One region of the Nocardiopsis synnemataformans genome, then DNA from elsewhere that is predicted to be linked to it. Evidence: predicted binding sites of a transcription regulator. Region 1 holds the regulator's gene; the other holds the start of a gene.
The links. Region 1 encodes LexA, which represses DNA repair genes until DNA is damaged. Its sites were predicted from a motif close to TCGAACANNTGTTCGA; they were not measured.
Positions count from the first base shown of each region.

Region 2: the regulator LexA is predicted to act here: its motif matches at 7,200-7,215, upstream of uvrA (excinuclease ABC subunit UvrA).

Region 1 is NZ_CBDRFA010000003.1:62,144-70,034, forward strand. Features, by position in the region: gene leuS (leucine--tRNA ligase) at 1-1,650, shown strand, start outside; gene ACSIH6_RS02385 (hypothetical protein) at 1,737-2,327, shown strand; gene ACSIH6_RS02390 (hypothetical protein) at 2,654-3,280, shown strand; gene ACSIH6_RS02395 (alpha/beta hydrolase family protein) at 3,294-4,385, opposite strand; gene lexA (transcriptional repressor LexA) at 4,492-5,211, opposite strand; gene nrdR (transcriptional regulator NrdR) at 5,862-6,365, shown strand; gene ACSIH6_RS02410 (vitamin B12-dependent ribonucleotide reductase) at 6,471-7,891, shown strand, end outside.
Region 2 is NZ_CBDRFA010000039.1:44,094-51,984, forward strand. Features, by position in the region: gene uvrC (excinuclease ABC subunit UvrC) at 1-1,135, opposite strand, end outside; gene ACSIH6_RS22235 (mechanosensitive ion channel family protein) at 1,370-2,509, shown strand; gene ACSIH6_RS22240 (Rieske (2Fe-2S) protein) at 2,630-3,028, opposite strand; gene ACSIH6_RS22245 (RDD family protein) at 3,150-3,878, opposite strand; gene uvrA (excinuclease ABC subunit UvrA) at 4,103-6,937, opposite strand; gene ACSIH6_RS22255 (TerC family protein) at 7,268-7,891, opposite strand, start outside.

The DNA of each region.
Region 1 (7,891 bases):
GAGCTGTGCGCGCCCGAACAGCGCGAGGCCTTCGACGCCTACCGCTCCGACGTCGCCAAGCTCTCCGACATCGAGCGCCAGGCCACCGAGCGCCCCAAGACCGGCGTGTTCCTGGGCCGCCACGCGATCAACCCCGTCAACGGCGAGCGCATGCCCGTGTGGGCGGCCGACTACGTCCTGGCCGACTACGGCCACGGCGCCATCATGGCCGTGCCCGCGCACGACCAGCGCGACCTGGACTTCGCCCTGGCCTTCGACCTGCCGGTCCGGGTCGTGGTGGAGACCGGCGAGCCCGACCCCGTCGAGACGGGCACGGCCACCGCGGGGGAGGGCGTCCTGCGCGACTCCGGCCCGCTGGACGGCCTGGCCAAGACCGAGGCCATCGCGCGCATCATCGAGATCCTGGTCGAGCGCGGCACCGGACAGGGCACGATCAACTACCGTCTGCGCGACTGGCTGCTCTCCCGCCAGCGCTACTGGGGCACCCCCATCCCGATCATCCACTGCCCCTCCTGCGGCGAGGTGCCCGTCCCCGACGAGCAGCTGCCCGTCACCCTGCCCGAACTCAAGGGCGCCGAGCTGGCCCCCAAGGGTGTCTCGCCCCTGGCCGCGGCCACCGAGTGGGTCAACGTCGACTGCCCCTCCTGCGGAGGCCCCGCCGAGCGCGACACCGACACCATGGACACCTTCGTGGACTCGTCCTGGTACTTCCTGCGCTACTGCTCGCCGCGCCTGGACACCGCCCCCTTCGACACCGAGGCCGTGGAGAAGTGGGGGCCGGTGGACCACTACATCGGCGGCAGGGAGCACGCCACGCTCCACCTGATGTACGCCCGGTTCTTCACCAAGGTCCTGCACGACATGGGCATGGTCTCCTTCACCGAGCCCTTCCGTCGCCTGACCAACCAGGGCCAGGTCATCAACCAGGGCCGAGCCATGTCCAAGTCCCTGGGCAACGGCGTGGACCTGGGCAAGGAGATCGACGCCTACGGCGTGGACGCGGTCCGGCTGACCATGCTCTTCGCCTCCCCGCCCGAGGAGGACGTGGACTGGGCCGACGTCTCCGTCGTCGCCGCGCAGAAGTTCCTCAACCGCGCCTACCGGGTGATGAGCGAGACGGGCGCGGCCAGCGCGCCGGGCACCGACCCCGCCAAGGGCGACACCGACCTGCGCCGCACCACCCACCGAACCGTCGACCAGATCACCTCCCTGGTCGAGTCCCGGCGGTTCAACGTGGCCATCGCCCGCACCATGGAGCTGGTCTCGGCCGCCCGCAAGGCCATCGACTCCGGTCCCGGCGCCGCCGACCCGGCGGTCCGCGAGGCCGCCGAGGCCGTGGCCGTCGCCCTGTCCCTGTTCGCGCCCTACGTGGCGGAGGAGGGCTGGGAGAAGCTCGGCCGCACCGGCAGCGTCGCCGTCGGCAACTGGCCCGAGGTCGATCCGACCCTGCTGGTGCAGGAGTCCGTGACCTGCGTGGTGCAGGTGCAGAGCAAGGTCCGTGACAAGCTGTCCGTGGCGCCCGACATCGACCCGGCGGAGCTGGAGCGGCTGGCCCTGGCCTCGGAGAAGGCACAGGGCTTCATCGGCGACAAGCAGATCCGCAAGGTGGTCGTGCGCGCGCCCAAGCTGGTGAACATCGTCGTCGGCTGACCAGGCACACCAGAGGCGGCGGCCGCGTGCAGCGGCCGCCGCCCGTGTGCGGTCGGCGCGGTGACCGACAGGGAGGCGGTGGCCGGGTGGGTCCCCTCGCACGGGTGGCCGTGATCGGCGCGGGCACGGTGGTGCTGTCCGCGGTGGCGATCGGCGGCGGACTGTGGCTGTCCGGGGACGACCCGGGAGTGCCCGAGAGCGGCGACGCCCACGCCGCCGCGCCCGGGTGCGCGGTGGTCTCGGACGCGCTCGTCACCGGCCTGGTGCCAGGCGCGGTCCTGGAGTCCTCCGAGCACGGTCCCCTGGCGGACGGCGACAGCACCACGTGCTCGTGGTCCTCCGCCGGTCTGGCCGAGGGGTCGCAGGGGGTGCTCCGGCTGGACCTGTCCGCCCGTTTCACCGACACCACGGGAGAGGAGCCGGTCACCGGCGCCCAGCGGGCGCGGGAGGCCTACACCGCCCTGGTACCGGCGCGCGGCGAGACCGTGGAGCTGCCCGTCGGGGAGGGCCGGGTATGGCGCGGTCAGGTGCCCGGCACCGCGGAACTGGCCTTCCCCACCGACAACCTGCTGGTACGGGTGTCCTACGCCGGGACCTCCGGCACCGAGCCGGTCGGCTTCGGCGAGGCCCGGGACCTGGCAGTGGAGTTCGCCGTGCAGCTCGGAGAGGCCCTGTGAGCGACCAGCACCCCGATGCGTGGGACCCCGAGCAGCCCCAGGCACACCAGCCTCCGCAGGCGTCTCAGCCTCAGTCCCAGCGGGAGCACGAGGTGCCACAGCCGCAGGGGCCACAGGAACCTTCGCAGCCGCATGCGGAACAGCAGTCGCCTCAGCCGCCCCAGGCGGCACAGCCACATGGGGAACAGCAGCCTCCGCCGCCTCAGGCACCACAACCCCACGGACAACAACAGGCCTACCACCCCCACCAGGCCCCGCAGGGGCAGTATCCGCCGCCCCCCAACCCCCCGTGGCAGCAGCCCCACCCCCAGCAGCCCGCACCCGAGGTGGTGGCCTCCGTCCAACCGCAGAGCCGGGGCTGCGCCACCGCCGCCCTGGTAGCCGCAGCCCTGGTGCTGGCCGTGCTCGCCGCCGGGGCGATCTGGTACGTGGTGGCGCGCGACAGCCCGGAGACGGGCGCCTTCGGGGCGGCGCCCGAGTGCTCCGTCGCCGAGACCGGGACGCTGGACGCACTGGTGCCCGGCCACGAGCTGGAGGTCGAGGAGCCGGTCGGCGGCGCGCAGGAGGCGTTCGGCTCGGGCTGGCAGTGCCGGTGGGCGACCCCCGGCGGCCCGGGCGAGCAGGTCCCGGCCACCGCGACGCTGGTGGCCGTGGCCGCCCCCGACCCGGGCGGCGTCACGACGGCCGTCGACAACCTGCGCACCACCACCTCCCGGTACGAGACGCAGGAGCTGGAAGGCGTCGGCGAGGAGGCGGTCGCCTGGGTACAGGAGGACCCGTACACGGTCGCCTGCGTCGGCGCCCGGGTGTCCAACCTGTACCTGGAGACCTGTTACAGCGTGGCGGCCAGCTACGACGCGCAGAACCCGGGAGACCGGGAGCGCATGGTCGCGGGCGCCGAGGAGCTCGCGCTGTCCGTGACGGAGGCGCTGCCGGACTCCATTCCCGAGTGAGGCCCCGGCGCGGCTACCAGGCCGTGCCCAGGAACTCCTCCAGCGCGGGCGCGACCTCCTCGGCGAAGGGGCGCTGCTCGTCCAGGACCGTGGCCCCGGGCTCGTCCCGGTAGCGGCGGAAGACGTGGTCGGTGTCGGGGACGTCCACCCGCCGGGCGCCCTCCAGACCGGTCATCAGCCGGTCCACGTCCTCCCGGGAGACCTGCGTGTCCTCCTCCCCCCACAGCACCAGCACCGGGGTCCCCCCGGGCAGGTCCTCCGCCAGTTCGACGGGGTCGAAGGCGTCCATGTAGGCCAGGAAGTCCTCGTTGGCGAGGGTGTAGACACCGAGCACGCCCCCGCTGGGCATCTCCACGTCGCTGAGCGCACGTCCGGATCTGATCGCGGCCCGTCCGGCGCGGGCGTCGGAGAGCAGCTGGACCACCTGTCTCTCCTCCACCTGGCCCGAGGCCTCGACGGTACGCATCTGCTCGGTGAGCTGGCGGTCGACCAGGTCGAGGTAGCGCGTACCGGGAGGCGCGGCGAGTACGAGCGCGGGGGAGGGGTGCTCCGCACCGATGAGCTCGTGGGCGCGCAGCGCGTACAGGGCGCCCTCGCTGTGCCCGACGACGACCACCCGATCGGGGTCCACCTCGGGCTGGGCGACGAGTTCCTCGTAGGCGGCCGCGACCTGCTCGTCGAAGATCACGGGGTCCACAGGTGCGATCTCGCCGGGACCCGGCGTCTCGAAGTCCGGACCGCTGCCGTACTTGTCGTAGCGCAGCGAGGCCACCCCGACGTCGGCGAGCACGCGGGACAGGTTCTGGTTGGTACCGGCGTTGGGGCGCACGGAGCTGTTGCCGTCGCGGTCGGTGGGACCGCTGCCGGAGATGATGAGCGCGCCCGGAACGGTGCCGGAGACGCCCTCGGGCGTCCGGAAGGTGCCCGACACCTCGTGCCCGCCGCCCTCGAAGGCCACCTCGCGCTCGACGCCGCCGACCCCCGGTGCCTCGGCGGCCCCGTCGTCGGCGGGGGCGCAGGCGGCGGTGGACAACAGGGCGGCGCTGACCGTACCGACCAACGCGGTACGCCAGCGGGCGGCGGGGGAGGAGGCGCGTGTGAACACCTCCTCAGACTAGCGGCCCGCGCCCGTCGGCCCCGCGTCGTCCACAGGGGAAGCGCCCCCGATCCCTCCGAGGGGAGAGGGACCGGAGGCGCGGGTACGCGGGCTCTCAGACGCGGCGCATGACCGCGACCACCTTGCCGAGGATGGTGGCGTCGTCGCCGTTGATCGGCTCGTAGGCCTCGTTGCGCGGCATCAGCCACACGTGGCCGCCCTCCTCGCGGCGCAGCACCTTGACGGTCGCCTCGTCGTCGAGCAGCGCCGCCACGATGTCGCCGTTGTTGGCGTCCTGCTGCTGGCGCACCACCACCATGTCGCCGTCGGTGATGGCGGCGTCGGTCATCGAGTCACCGACCACGGTGAGCATGAACAGGCGCCCCTCGCCCACCAGCTGACGCGGCAGGGCGAGCACGTCCTCCACCGACTCCTCGGCCAGGATCGGACCGCCGGCGGCGATCCGGCCGACCAGCGGCACGGCGGCGGCGCGCGAGAGGTCGATGTCCTCGGGGACCAGGGTCCGCCCCGAGGCGCGCCCGGGCGTGCGCAGCTCGACCGCGCGCGGCCGGTTCTGGTCGCGGTGCAGGTAGCCCTTGCGCTGGAGGACCTTGAGCTGGTGCGCCACGCTGGACGGGCTGGACAGGCCGACCGCTTCCCCGATTTCCCTTATCGACGGGGGGAAACCCCGCTCCCGGACATAGCGCTGGATGCAGTTCAGCACGCTCTGCTGGCGCGCGGTGAGTTTGGGGGCTTCGGGCGTGGACCCGCCCGCGTTCTCCGTTGGTGCGAGAACGGTGGCGGTATCTGCGGTTCCGGGATTCTCCTCCGGCACGGCCGGGCCTCCTCGGCATTCGGTTCGGTCAGGGCCTGCTTGTGTGACTGGCCACCCCCGGTCCGCGACCGTGCCGACCTGGGGGTCCACGTGATGGCGAAACCGGTGTGAAATCAAGGTCAACTTTAGTCGTTGCACACGGTGATATCAAACAAGCGTTCGAGGCCGGGGACAATTGCCGCAGCGCGTATTCGCGGTCAATTTCCGGCCTGCACTTACGTGTGTACACGCGTTCACGCGCTGTTGTCCCCGGAATGTGCGAACGCGTGCCCGCGACAGCGGTTCCGGCCAGGTGCGGGGGTCTTATCCTGGGGCGTCGGATCGACCGAAATCCCGGTGACACCGGGATTCCGGCGCCCGCCGCCGGGGCGCGGCGGCTCCGGTCGGCGACGCTATCCTTGACCGCGGTGCCGGGTCCCCGGAGCAGCCCGACCGCGCCGACTCCCCCGCCCCACCCCGCCGCCGCGGGTCGCGATGCCGCGCGGCCGCTCGGCCGTGTCGGAACACACCCGTGCCAGGGTTGCGGCGGGTCAGGAAGAAGTCTAGGTTCGACCACAACATCTGGTGTTTCGACAGGAGTGGTTGCCCAGAAGTTGTGGTTTAGTGGTACCTAGGCGTTGTCGTCCGGTGAGAGAAGCAGGTGAACCAGGGTGCACTGTCCGTTCTGTCGCCATCCGGACACCAGGGTGATCGACAGCAGGTCCACCGACGACGGCGCGGCCATCCGGCGCCGCCGGTCCTGCCCCGTCTGCGAGCGCAGGTTCACCACCCAGGAGACCGTCCTGCTGATGGTGGCCAAGCGCTCGGGGGTCACCGAGCCCTTCAGCCGGACCAAGATCATCGCCGGGGTTCGCCGGGCCTGCCAGGGCCGTCCCGTCTCCGAGGACGCCCTGGCCAAGCTCGGCCAGCAGGTCGAGGAGGAGATCCGCGGCCGCGGCGTGGCCGAGGTCCCGGCCCACGAGATCGGCCTGGCCATCCTCGGCCCGATGCGTGACCTGGACGAGGTCGCCTACCTGCACTTCGCCAGCGTCTACCGCGGCTTCGAGAGCCTCTCCGACTTCGAGGCCGAGATCGCCAGCCTGCGCCAGGACCGCGAGGCCGAGACCGACAAGGGCGCCGGAACCGGCGACCGGAGCGGCGCCACCACGGGATAGCGCCCCCGCGGACGCACACCGACCGCGCGGGGCCACACCACTCCCGGGACAGAGGACGCCGGGCACGGTCGGTGACCGTGCCCACGAGTGAGGGGAGAGCCGGCGATGACGGAAACCGCCAGCGGCCCGGCCGGACGCAAGGGCAAGGGAAGCCGCAAGGGGATCAGGGTGAAGCGGGTCTTCACCTCCCCGGGCACGCACCCCTACGACTCCCTGGAGTGGGAGCGCCGCGACGTCGTCATGACCAACTGGCGCGACGGCACGGTCAACTTCGAGCAGCGCGGAGTGGAGTTCCCCACCTCCTGGTCGATGAACGCCACCCAGATCGTGGCGAGCAAGTACTTCCGCGCCGCGGTCGGCACCCCCGAGCGCGAGTGGAGCCTCAAACAGCTCATCGACCGCGTCGTCGGCGTCTACACCGAGACCGGCCGCGAGCACGGCTACTTCGCCTCCGCCGAGGACGCCGAGGTCTTCGACCACGAACTCAAGCACGCCCTCGCCCACCAGCTGTTCAGCTTCAACTCCCCGGTGTGGTTCAACGTCGGTACGAGTGCAAAAGCCCAGGTCAGCGCGTGTTTCATCCTCTCTGTGGACGACACCATGGAGTCGATCCTGGACTGGTACAAGGAGGAGGGGATCATCTTCAAGGGCGGGTCCGGCGCGGGTGTGAACCTGTCGCGCATCCGCTCCAGCAAGGAGCTGCTCTCCTCCGGCGGGACCGCCTCCGGGCCCGTCTCCTTCATGCGCGGCGCCGACGCCTCGGCCGGGACCATCAAGTCCGGCGGCGCCACCCGCCGGGCCGCCAAGATGGTCGTGCTGGACGTCGACCACCCCGACATCGAGGACTTCGTCGAGACCAAGGCCCGCGAGGAACACAAGATCCGTGCCCTGCGCGACGCCGGGTTCGACGTCGACCTCGGCGGCGACGACATGTTCAGCGTCCAGTACCAGAACGCCAACAACTCCGTGCGGGTCTCCGACGCGTTCATGCGCGCCGTGGAGAGCGGCTCGGACTTCGGCCTGACCTCCCGTACCACCGGCGAGGTCGTCGCCACGGTGGACGCCAAGGAGCTGTTCCAGCGCATGGCCAGGGCCGCCTGGGAGTGCGCGGACCCGGGTATCCAGTACGACGGCACGATCCAGGACTGGCACACCACGCCCGAGAGCGGACGGATCAGTGCCAGCAACCCGTGTTTCCCGGCTGATCAGCGCGTGCTGACGGATCGCGGACACATACCGATCGGTGATCTGGTCAAGCGCGCGGCCCAAGGCGAGACCTTCGCCGTGTACACCAACGACATCACCGCCGAGACGGACGCCCAGAACGCTGTGGTGGCGACAACCCCCACCCAGTACATGGTCACTGGGACCAACGAGATCCTCGAACTGCGTTTCTCTGACGGCTCTCTCCTGCGCTGCACCCCCAACCACCGTCTGTGGACCGAGAACCGCGGCTGGGTGCACGCTGAGAAGCTGCTTTCTGATGACCAGGTTGTCCGGTCCTTCCAGTACGCGCCTCGTTCGAA
Region 2 (7,891 bases), on a different contig from region 1:
CCAGCGACTCGGCCGCGTTCTTGGCGACGGTCTCCATCAGGGACTTCTTGTCGCCCCGCTGGGGCACCCGCAGGTCCACCGAGGAGCCGCGGTGCTCCGACAGCCAGGCGGCCATGGCGGCGGGGTCGGCGGGCTCGTGGGAGACCAGGACCTCGCGGGGGACGGCGGTGCCGGTTCCCCCGCTCTCGTCCTCGCCCTGGGTGGGTCCGTAGATCTGGCCGAGGAAGGTCGCGATCAGTTCGCCGGGGCCGGCGTCGGTCATCTTGTCCACCACGTAGCCGCGCTGGCCGCGGATGCGCCCGCCGCGCACGTGGAAGATCTGCACGGCCGCCTCCAGCGGGTCGTCGGCCATGGCGATGACGTCGCAGTCGGTGGAGTCGGGCAGGACGACGGCCTGCTTCTCCAGGGCGGCGCGCAGGGCCTCGATGTCGTCGCGGATACGGGCGGCCCGCTCGTACTCCATCTCCCCGGCGGCCTCGCGCATCCGCCCCTCCAGCTCGCGCAGGAACCGGCCGGTGTCGCCCGCCAGGAAGGAGCAGAAGTCCTCGGCCAGGGCCCGGTGGTCCTCGGGCGAGGCCTTGCCGACGCAGGGGGCCACGCACTTGCCGATGTAGCCGAGCAGGCAGGGTCGGCCGCTGTTGCGGGCGCCGCGGAACACCCCCGGCGAGCAGGTGCGCACGGGGAAGACCCGCAGCAGCAGGTCCACGGTCTCGCGGATGGCCCAGGCGTGGGAGTAGGGGCCGAAGTAGCGCACCCCCCTGCGCTTGGCGCCGCGCATGACCTGCACCCGGGGGAACTCCTCGTTGAGGGTGACCGCCAGGTAGGGGTAGCTCTTGTCGTCGCGGTACTTGACGTTGAACCGGGGGTCGTACTGCTTGATCCAGGAGTACTCCAGCTGGAGGGCCTCCACCTCGGTGCCGACGATCGTCCAGTCGACGTCGGCCGCGGTGGAGACCATCTGCTGCGTGCGCGGGTGCAGTCCGGCGAAGTCGCGGAAGTAGGAGGAGAGCCGGGACCGCAGGTTCTTGGCCTTGCCCACGTAGATCACGCGTCCCGAGGAGTCCCGGAACCGGTACACGCCCGGGTCGGTGGGGATCGATCCGGGCGCGGGGCGCAGGTGAGGAGTCGCAGCCATGGTCCCATTGTGGTAGGTCGGGGGGACATACGGCCAACCGAGCCCCGTGCGCCCCGTGCGTGGCGCGTCTCACCCCGCGGGCCCCCGCGCGCCGGGCCCGTTCTCCGGGCGCCGCACGCGCCCGCGCGCCTCCGGCGCGGGTAAGCCAAACGTCACGATTGGGTATCCGCATGCTCTAGGTTGGGCGGGTACACAGGAACTTCCCGACATCGACGACAAGAGGGGCCCTTCGTCGTGAGCCTGCCCCAATGGATCACGGTCGGCGTCACCGTCACGGTCGCGGTGCTGCTGGTCTTCGCCCTGCGCTGGGTACTCAAGCACAAGCTGGGCAAAGCCTGGCGGGTGTCCCAGTACGTGGTCCACCGCACGACCTACACGAGTTACGGCGCGGCCGCGGTGGTCGGCGCGAACCTGTCACTGCCCAGCCCCGCCAACGTGGACTGGGGCACGTACCAGGCCATCGACCACGCGATGAGCATCCTCATGATCGCGACGCTGACGGGCCTGGGCGTCAGCCTGGCCTACGCCGTCACGGACATGGTGCTGGCCCGGCTGTCGGTCGCCAACGGCGACGCCGACCGCAAGGCGCGGCGCATCCAGACCCAGGTGCGGCTGCTGCGCCGGGTGATCACCTCGATCATCGTGGTGCTGGCGGTCGCCGCCATCCTGTTCACCTTCGACGAGGTCCGCGCGCTCGGCGCCGGGCTGCTGGCCTCCGCGGGCGTCATCGGCATCGTCGCCGGTGTGGCCGCCCAGTCCACGCTGTCCAACCTGTTCGCCGGGCTCCAGCTGGCCTTCAGCGACGCCCTGCGCATCGGCGACGTGGTCGTGGTCGAGGGCGAGTGGGGCCGGGTCGAGGAGCTGAGCCTGGTCAACGTCACCATCAAGATCTGGGACGAGCGCCGCCTGGTGGTCCCGGTCGCCAACTTCACCACGACCAGCTTCGAGAACTGGACCAAGCAGGGCACGGCGATCACCGCCAAGGTGGTGTTCCCGCTGGACTGGGAGGTCCCGATCGAGGAGATGCGCGAGGAGACCGGGCGCCTGATCACCCGCAGCGACCACTGGGACGGACGCAGCTGGTCCTGCCAGGTCGTGGACATCGCCCCGACCGGCGAGGTGATGGTGCGGGTGGTGGCCACCGCCGCCGACACCGGACACCAGTGGGACATCGCCTGTGAGATCCGCGAGCACCTGATCGGCTGGCTGGTCGAGAACTACCCCGAGTCCCTGCCGCGCCACCGCGCCCAGTTCCTGGCCGCCGACGACGAGGACGAGGCCGCCTACGCCGCCCAGTTCCCCACCTCGGCGTTCCGGCGCCACGAGCCCAACGGCGTCAGCGGCCCGCCCGGGGGCGACCCCGGCGAGGCCTGACCCCGACCGAGCCGCACACGCGACGGCGCCCGGAGCGGATCCGCTCCGGGCGCCGTGGTGTCGGTGGCGGGTGGGAGCCCGCGGGGCCCTCGCCCCGCTCCGGCCCGCCCGCCGGTCCCCTCAGGATGAGGGGCCCTGGAGGATGATGTCGGTGCCCTCGACGGTGACCTCGAACGGCTCCAGCGGCTCCTGCGCCGGACCCACCAGGGCCTCCCCGGTGGAGATGTCGAACTCGCTGCCGTGGCACAGGCACCGGATGACCTCGTCCACCTCCTGGACGGTGCAGCCCGCGTGCGTGCACGAGGCGCCGAAGGCCCGGTAGTCGCCCGCCTCGGGCTGGGTCACGACCAGCTTGCTGTTGCTGAAGACCGCTCCCGCCCCCTCGGGGACGTCGGTGGTCTGGCCGACCACCTGGCCGTACCGGACCTCCTGGGGCTTGGGCTCCTGTCCGCCGCAGGCGCTCACGGCCGTGACGGCCGCGGCCGTCCCCGCCGTCCCGAGCAGTCGGCGCCTGCTCATCCCGCACCCGCACGTCCTCTTACCGGCCACGACGAAACGCTCCTCACCTGCGCCGAAATATCACTACACAATGTAGTAGGTACGGCGGGGTGCCCGGGTTCCGGGGTGTGTGCGAGAACCCTCAGCCCTGCGGCGGATACGGGGGCGGCGCCGGGGAGCGCGGATCCGCCGCGCCCACGTCGAGCACCACGGTCCCGGCGATCCGGTCGTGGAGTCCCTGCCGGTTGGGTCGGTTCCAGGCCGCCATCCCGCCGGTGAGCAGCGCCGTCACGGCCACCACCAGCACCCACCAGATCCAGCCGGTGGTGAAGAGCAGGAAGAACAGCAGGAAGGGCAGGGCCAACAGCGCGGCGCGCACCGTCAGGGCCGCGAGGGGCGGCGCACCCAGGCTGCCGCTCCCGGACTGGGTGGCGACCCTCAGCCCGACGCGGCGCTTGCCCAGCGTCTGCTGCCAGCGGGAGAGGGCGAGGGTCTCGTAGCCGGTGTAGAGCAGGAAGAAGGTCACCGACAGGAAGAGCGGGTAGCGGTCGTCGATACCGGCGGTGCTGCCGGAGCCGACCGCCTGGACGCCCACCCAGGCCAGGGAGAGCACGAGCGCCAGCAGCAGCGCGGGCAGGGCGACCAGGAGCAGGTCGACACCGCGCGCGTACACCCGCGACCGCCAGGCGGCCAGGGGGTAGAGCCGCTCCACGGGCTCGGGGCCCTGCGCGCCGAAAGGGGCGTCTGCGTGGAAGCCCGCGTGGAAGCCGGTGTGAGCGCTGGAGGGCTCCTGGTGTCCCGGGTAGGGCGGGGGCTGTTGGGCCCCAGAAGGCGTTGGCCCGCTGTGGTCCGGCTGGGGAGGGACGTTCATGAGCTGGCCAACCTCCAGGGCGGGTCATCGGAGTCGCGCGGGGGCCTGGCGCGGACGCGGCGCCGGGGGCGGGAAGCCGCCGGGCGCAGGCACGGACACATCCGACTCTACTCAGATGAGACACGTGTCGCGAACCCGCCAACCCGATGTGGTCTCAGACGGCCCCGCGCCCCGCGCCGGAGACCGGGACGGGGCGCGGGGCGGCGGAGCCGCCGGGCGCGGGTTCAGAGCATCTTGGCCAGGAACCGCCCGGTGTAGGACTCGGCCACCGCGGCGACCTCCTCCGGGGTTCCCTGCGCGACCACGCTGCCGCCGCCGGAGCCGCCCTCGGGACCCATGTCGACGACGTGGTCGGCCGTCTTGATGACGTCGAGGTTGTGCTCGATGACGATCACCGTGTTGCCGGTGTCGGCCAGCCGGTTGAGCACGCCCAGCAGCTTGCGGATGTCCTCGAAGTGCAGGCCGGTCGTGGGCTCGTCGAGCACGTACACCGTCCGCCCGGTGGAGCGGCGCTGGAGCTCGGCGGCGAGCTTGACCCGCTGCGCCTCACCGCCCGACAGCGTGGTGGCGGGCTGGCCCAGCCGCACGTAGCCCAGGCCGACGTCGGCCAGGGTCTGGAGGTGGCGGCGGATGGCGTTGATCGGCTCGAAGAACTCCAGGGCCTCCGAGATCGGCATGTTGAGGACCTCGGAGATGTTCTTGCCCTTGTAGCGGACCTGGAGGGTCTCCCGGTTGTACCGGGCGCCGTGGCACACCTCGCAGGGCACGTAGACGTCGGGCAGGAACTGCATCTCGATCTTGAGCGTGCCGTCGCCGGAGCAGGCCTCGCAGCGGCCGCCCTTGACGTTGAAGGAGAACCGGCCCGGCTGGTAGCCGCGCGTCTTGGCGTCGGTGGTCTGCGCGAACAGCTTGCGGATGTGGTCGAAGACCCCCGAGTAGGTGGCCGGGTTGGAGCGCGGGGTCCGCCCGATGGGGCTCTGGTCCACGTGCACGACCTTGTCGACCTTGTTCGTGCCGTTGACCCGCAGGTGGCGGCCGGGCACGTCGCGCGCGCCGTTGAGCTCCTTGGCCAGCGCCTTGTAGAGGATCTCGTTGACCAGGGTGGACTTGCCCGAACCGGACACGCCGGTGACGGCGGTGAACACGCCCAGCGGGAAGGCGACGTCGATCCCGTGGAGGTTGTTCTCGCGCGCCCCCCGGACCACCAGCTCGTGCCCCCGGGTGAGGGGTCGGCGCTCGACGGGCACCTCGATGCCGCGCTTGCCGGACAGGTACTCGCCGGTGAGCGAGTCCTCGGAGGTGAGCAGCTCGTCCACGATCCCCGAGACCACGACGTGGCCGCCGTGCTCGCCCGCGCCGGGGCCGATGTCCACGACCCAGTCTGCGGCGCGGATGGTGTCCTCGTCGTGTTCGACGACGATGAGCGTGTTGCCGATGTCGCGCAGCCGCTGGAGGGTCTCCAGCAGACGCGCGTTGTCGCGCTGGTGCAGGCCGATGGAGGGCTCGTCCAGCACGTACAGCACGCCCACCAGGCCGGAGCCGATCTGGGTGGCCAGGCGGATGCGCTGGGCCTCCCCGCCCGAGAGCGAGCCCGAGGAGCGCGCCAGGCTCAGGTAGTCCAGGCCGACGTCGAGCAGGAAGCCGAGCCGGGCGTTGATCTCCTTGAGCACCTGGGCGGCGATGACCGCGTCGCGGTCGGAGAGCCTGAGCTCGGCCAGGAAGGCCGCGCTGTCGCTGAGCGGCATCTGGGCGACCTCGGCGATGGACCGGCCGCCCACGGTCACCGCGAGCACGACCGACTTGAGGCGCGTGCCCTCGCAGGTCGGGCAGGGCACGGTGCGCATGTACCCCTCCAGCCGTTCGCGGCCGTAGTCGCTCTCGGTCTCGGAGTGGCGGCGCTTGACCCAGGGAATGACGCCCTCGAACTCGGTGTAGTAGGAGCGGTTGCGCCCGTACCGGTTGCGGTAGCTGACGTGGACCTGGGTGTCGTGCCCCTCCAGCAGGGCCTTGCGCGCGCGGCGCGGCAGCCGCTCCCAGGGGGTGTCCAGGTCGAAGCCGATCGCCTCGCCCACCGCCTTGAGGATGCGCTCCCAGTAGCCGCTGTTGGGCCCGCCGGACCAGGGGCCGATGGCGCCCTCGGCCAGCGTCCTCTCGGGGTCGGGGACCAGCAGCTCGGGGTCGACCTCCATACGCGTGCCCAGGCCGGAGCACTCGGCGCAGGCACCGTAGGGGGCGTTGAAGGAGAAGGAGCGCGGTTCGAGCTGCTCGAAGGACAGGTCGTCGTAGGGGCAGTACAGGTGCTCGGAGAAGACCTTCTCGCGGTCGGGGTCCCCGGCCTCCACGTCCACGAAGTCCAGGACGATGGTGCCCCCGGCGAGTTTGAGCGCCGTCTCCACCGAGTCGGTCAGGCGCCCGCGGGAGGAGGGCTTGACGCTGAGGCGGTCCACGACCACGGCGATGTCGTGCTTGTCGTAGCGGCCCAGCTTGGGCGCCTCGTCCAGACGCACGGCCTGCCCGTCCACGACCGCGCGGGTGTAGCCCTTGGACTGGAGGTCCTTGAACAGCTCGACGTACTCGCCCTTGCGCCCGCGCACGACGGGGGCGAGCACCTGGAAGCGGGTGCCCTCCTCCATCTCCAGGACGCGGTCCACGATCTGCTGCGGGGTCTGGCGCGCGATCTCGCGGCGGCACTCGGGACAGTGCGGGACGCCGATGCGCGCCCACAGCAGCCGCAGGTAGTCGTAGACCTCGGTGATGGTGCCGACGGTCGAGCGGGGGTTGCGGCTGGTGGACTTCTGGTCGATGGACACCGCCGGGGACAGGCCCTCGATGAAGTCCACGTCCGGCTTGTCCATCTGCCCCAGGAACTGGCGGGCGTAGGCCGACAGGGACTCCACGTAGCGCCGCTGGCCCTCGGCGAAGATCGTGTCGAAGGCCAGCGATGACTTGCCCGAACCGGACAGGCCGGTGAACACGATCATGGAGTCGCGCGGCAGGTCCAGCGAGACGTCCTTGAGGTTGTGCTCCCGGGCTCCCCGGACTACCAGTTGTTCGACCATCGAGTGAGACATCCTTCGGCTCTGGCGCACAGGACGCGGACCCCGTCGCGTGACGTCGGCTGACCCGTGTGGAACTTCGCGTGCGGCGGTCGGGGGCCTCCCGGAGACCGCCCGGGCCCCGGAGGCGGGCCGCTGAGGAGAGGGGGGAGGACGCGCTCGCCTCCCGCCCGTCCAGCCTAACGACCACCGACGACGGTTTCTTCCACCTCGGAAAACGAGATGGCACCCCGGCGCCGGAGCGCTCAGGGTGCCACCACTATAGACGAACGGCTGTTCGAATCCGGCCGTTTTCTGGAATGTCCTCGACGGGCGTGCGGGCCCGCCGTCCGCTCAGGAGCGGTCCGCCGGGGAGTCGACCGAGGGGTCGCGCTCGGTCTTGAGCTCGGGGTTCTTGCGCTCGTCGACGCGGGACTTGATCAGGCTGCCGACGATGGTGATGGTCATGATGCCGAGGATGACGGTCAGGGACAGGCCGATGCCGATCTCGGGCGTGGGCACGCCGTTCTCGTGCAGGGCGTGCAGGATCATCTTCACGCCGATGAAGACCATGATCGCCGACAGGCCCCAGCTGATGTAGGCCAGGCGGTCCATCAGACCGGCCAGCAGGAAGTACAGCTGGCGCAGGCCCAGCAGGGCGAAGGCGTTGGCGGTGAAGACGATGTAGGCGTCCTGGGTCAGACCGAAGATCGCCGGGATGGAGTCGACGGCGAAGACCAGGTCGATCATGCCGATCGCGACGATGACCAGCAGCATCGGCGTGATGTGGCGCTTGCCGTCGAGCTTCACGGTGAGGTGGGCGCCGTGGTAGTCGTCGGTCACCGGCCAGAAGCGCTTGAGGAGGCGCACCACCGGGGTCTGGGTGAAGTCCTTCTCCTCCTCGTCGCCCTTCATGTGGTCGCGGACGATCTTGTAACCGGTGTAGATGAGGAAGGCGCCGAAGAGGTAGAAGACCTC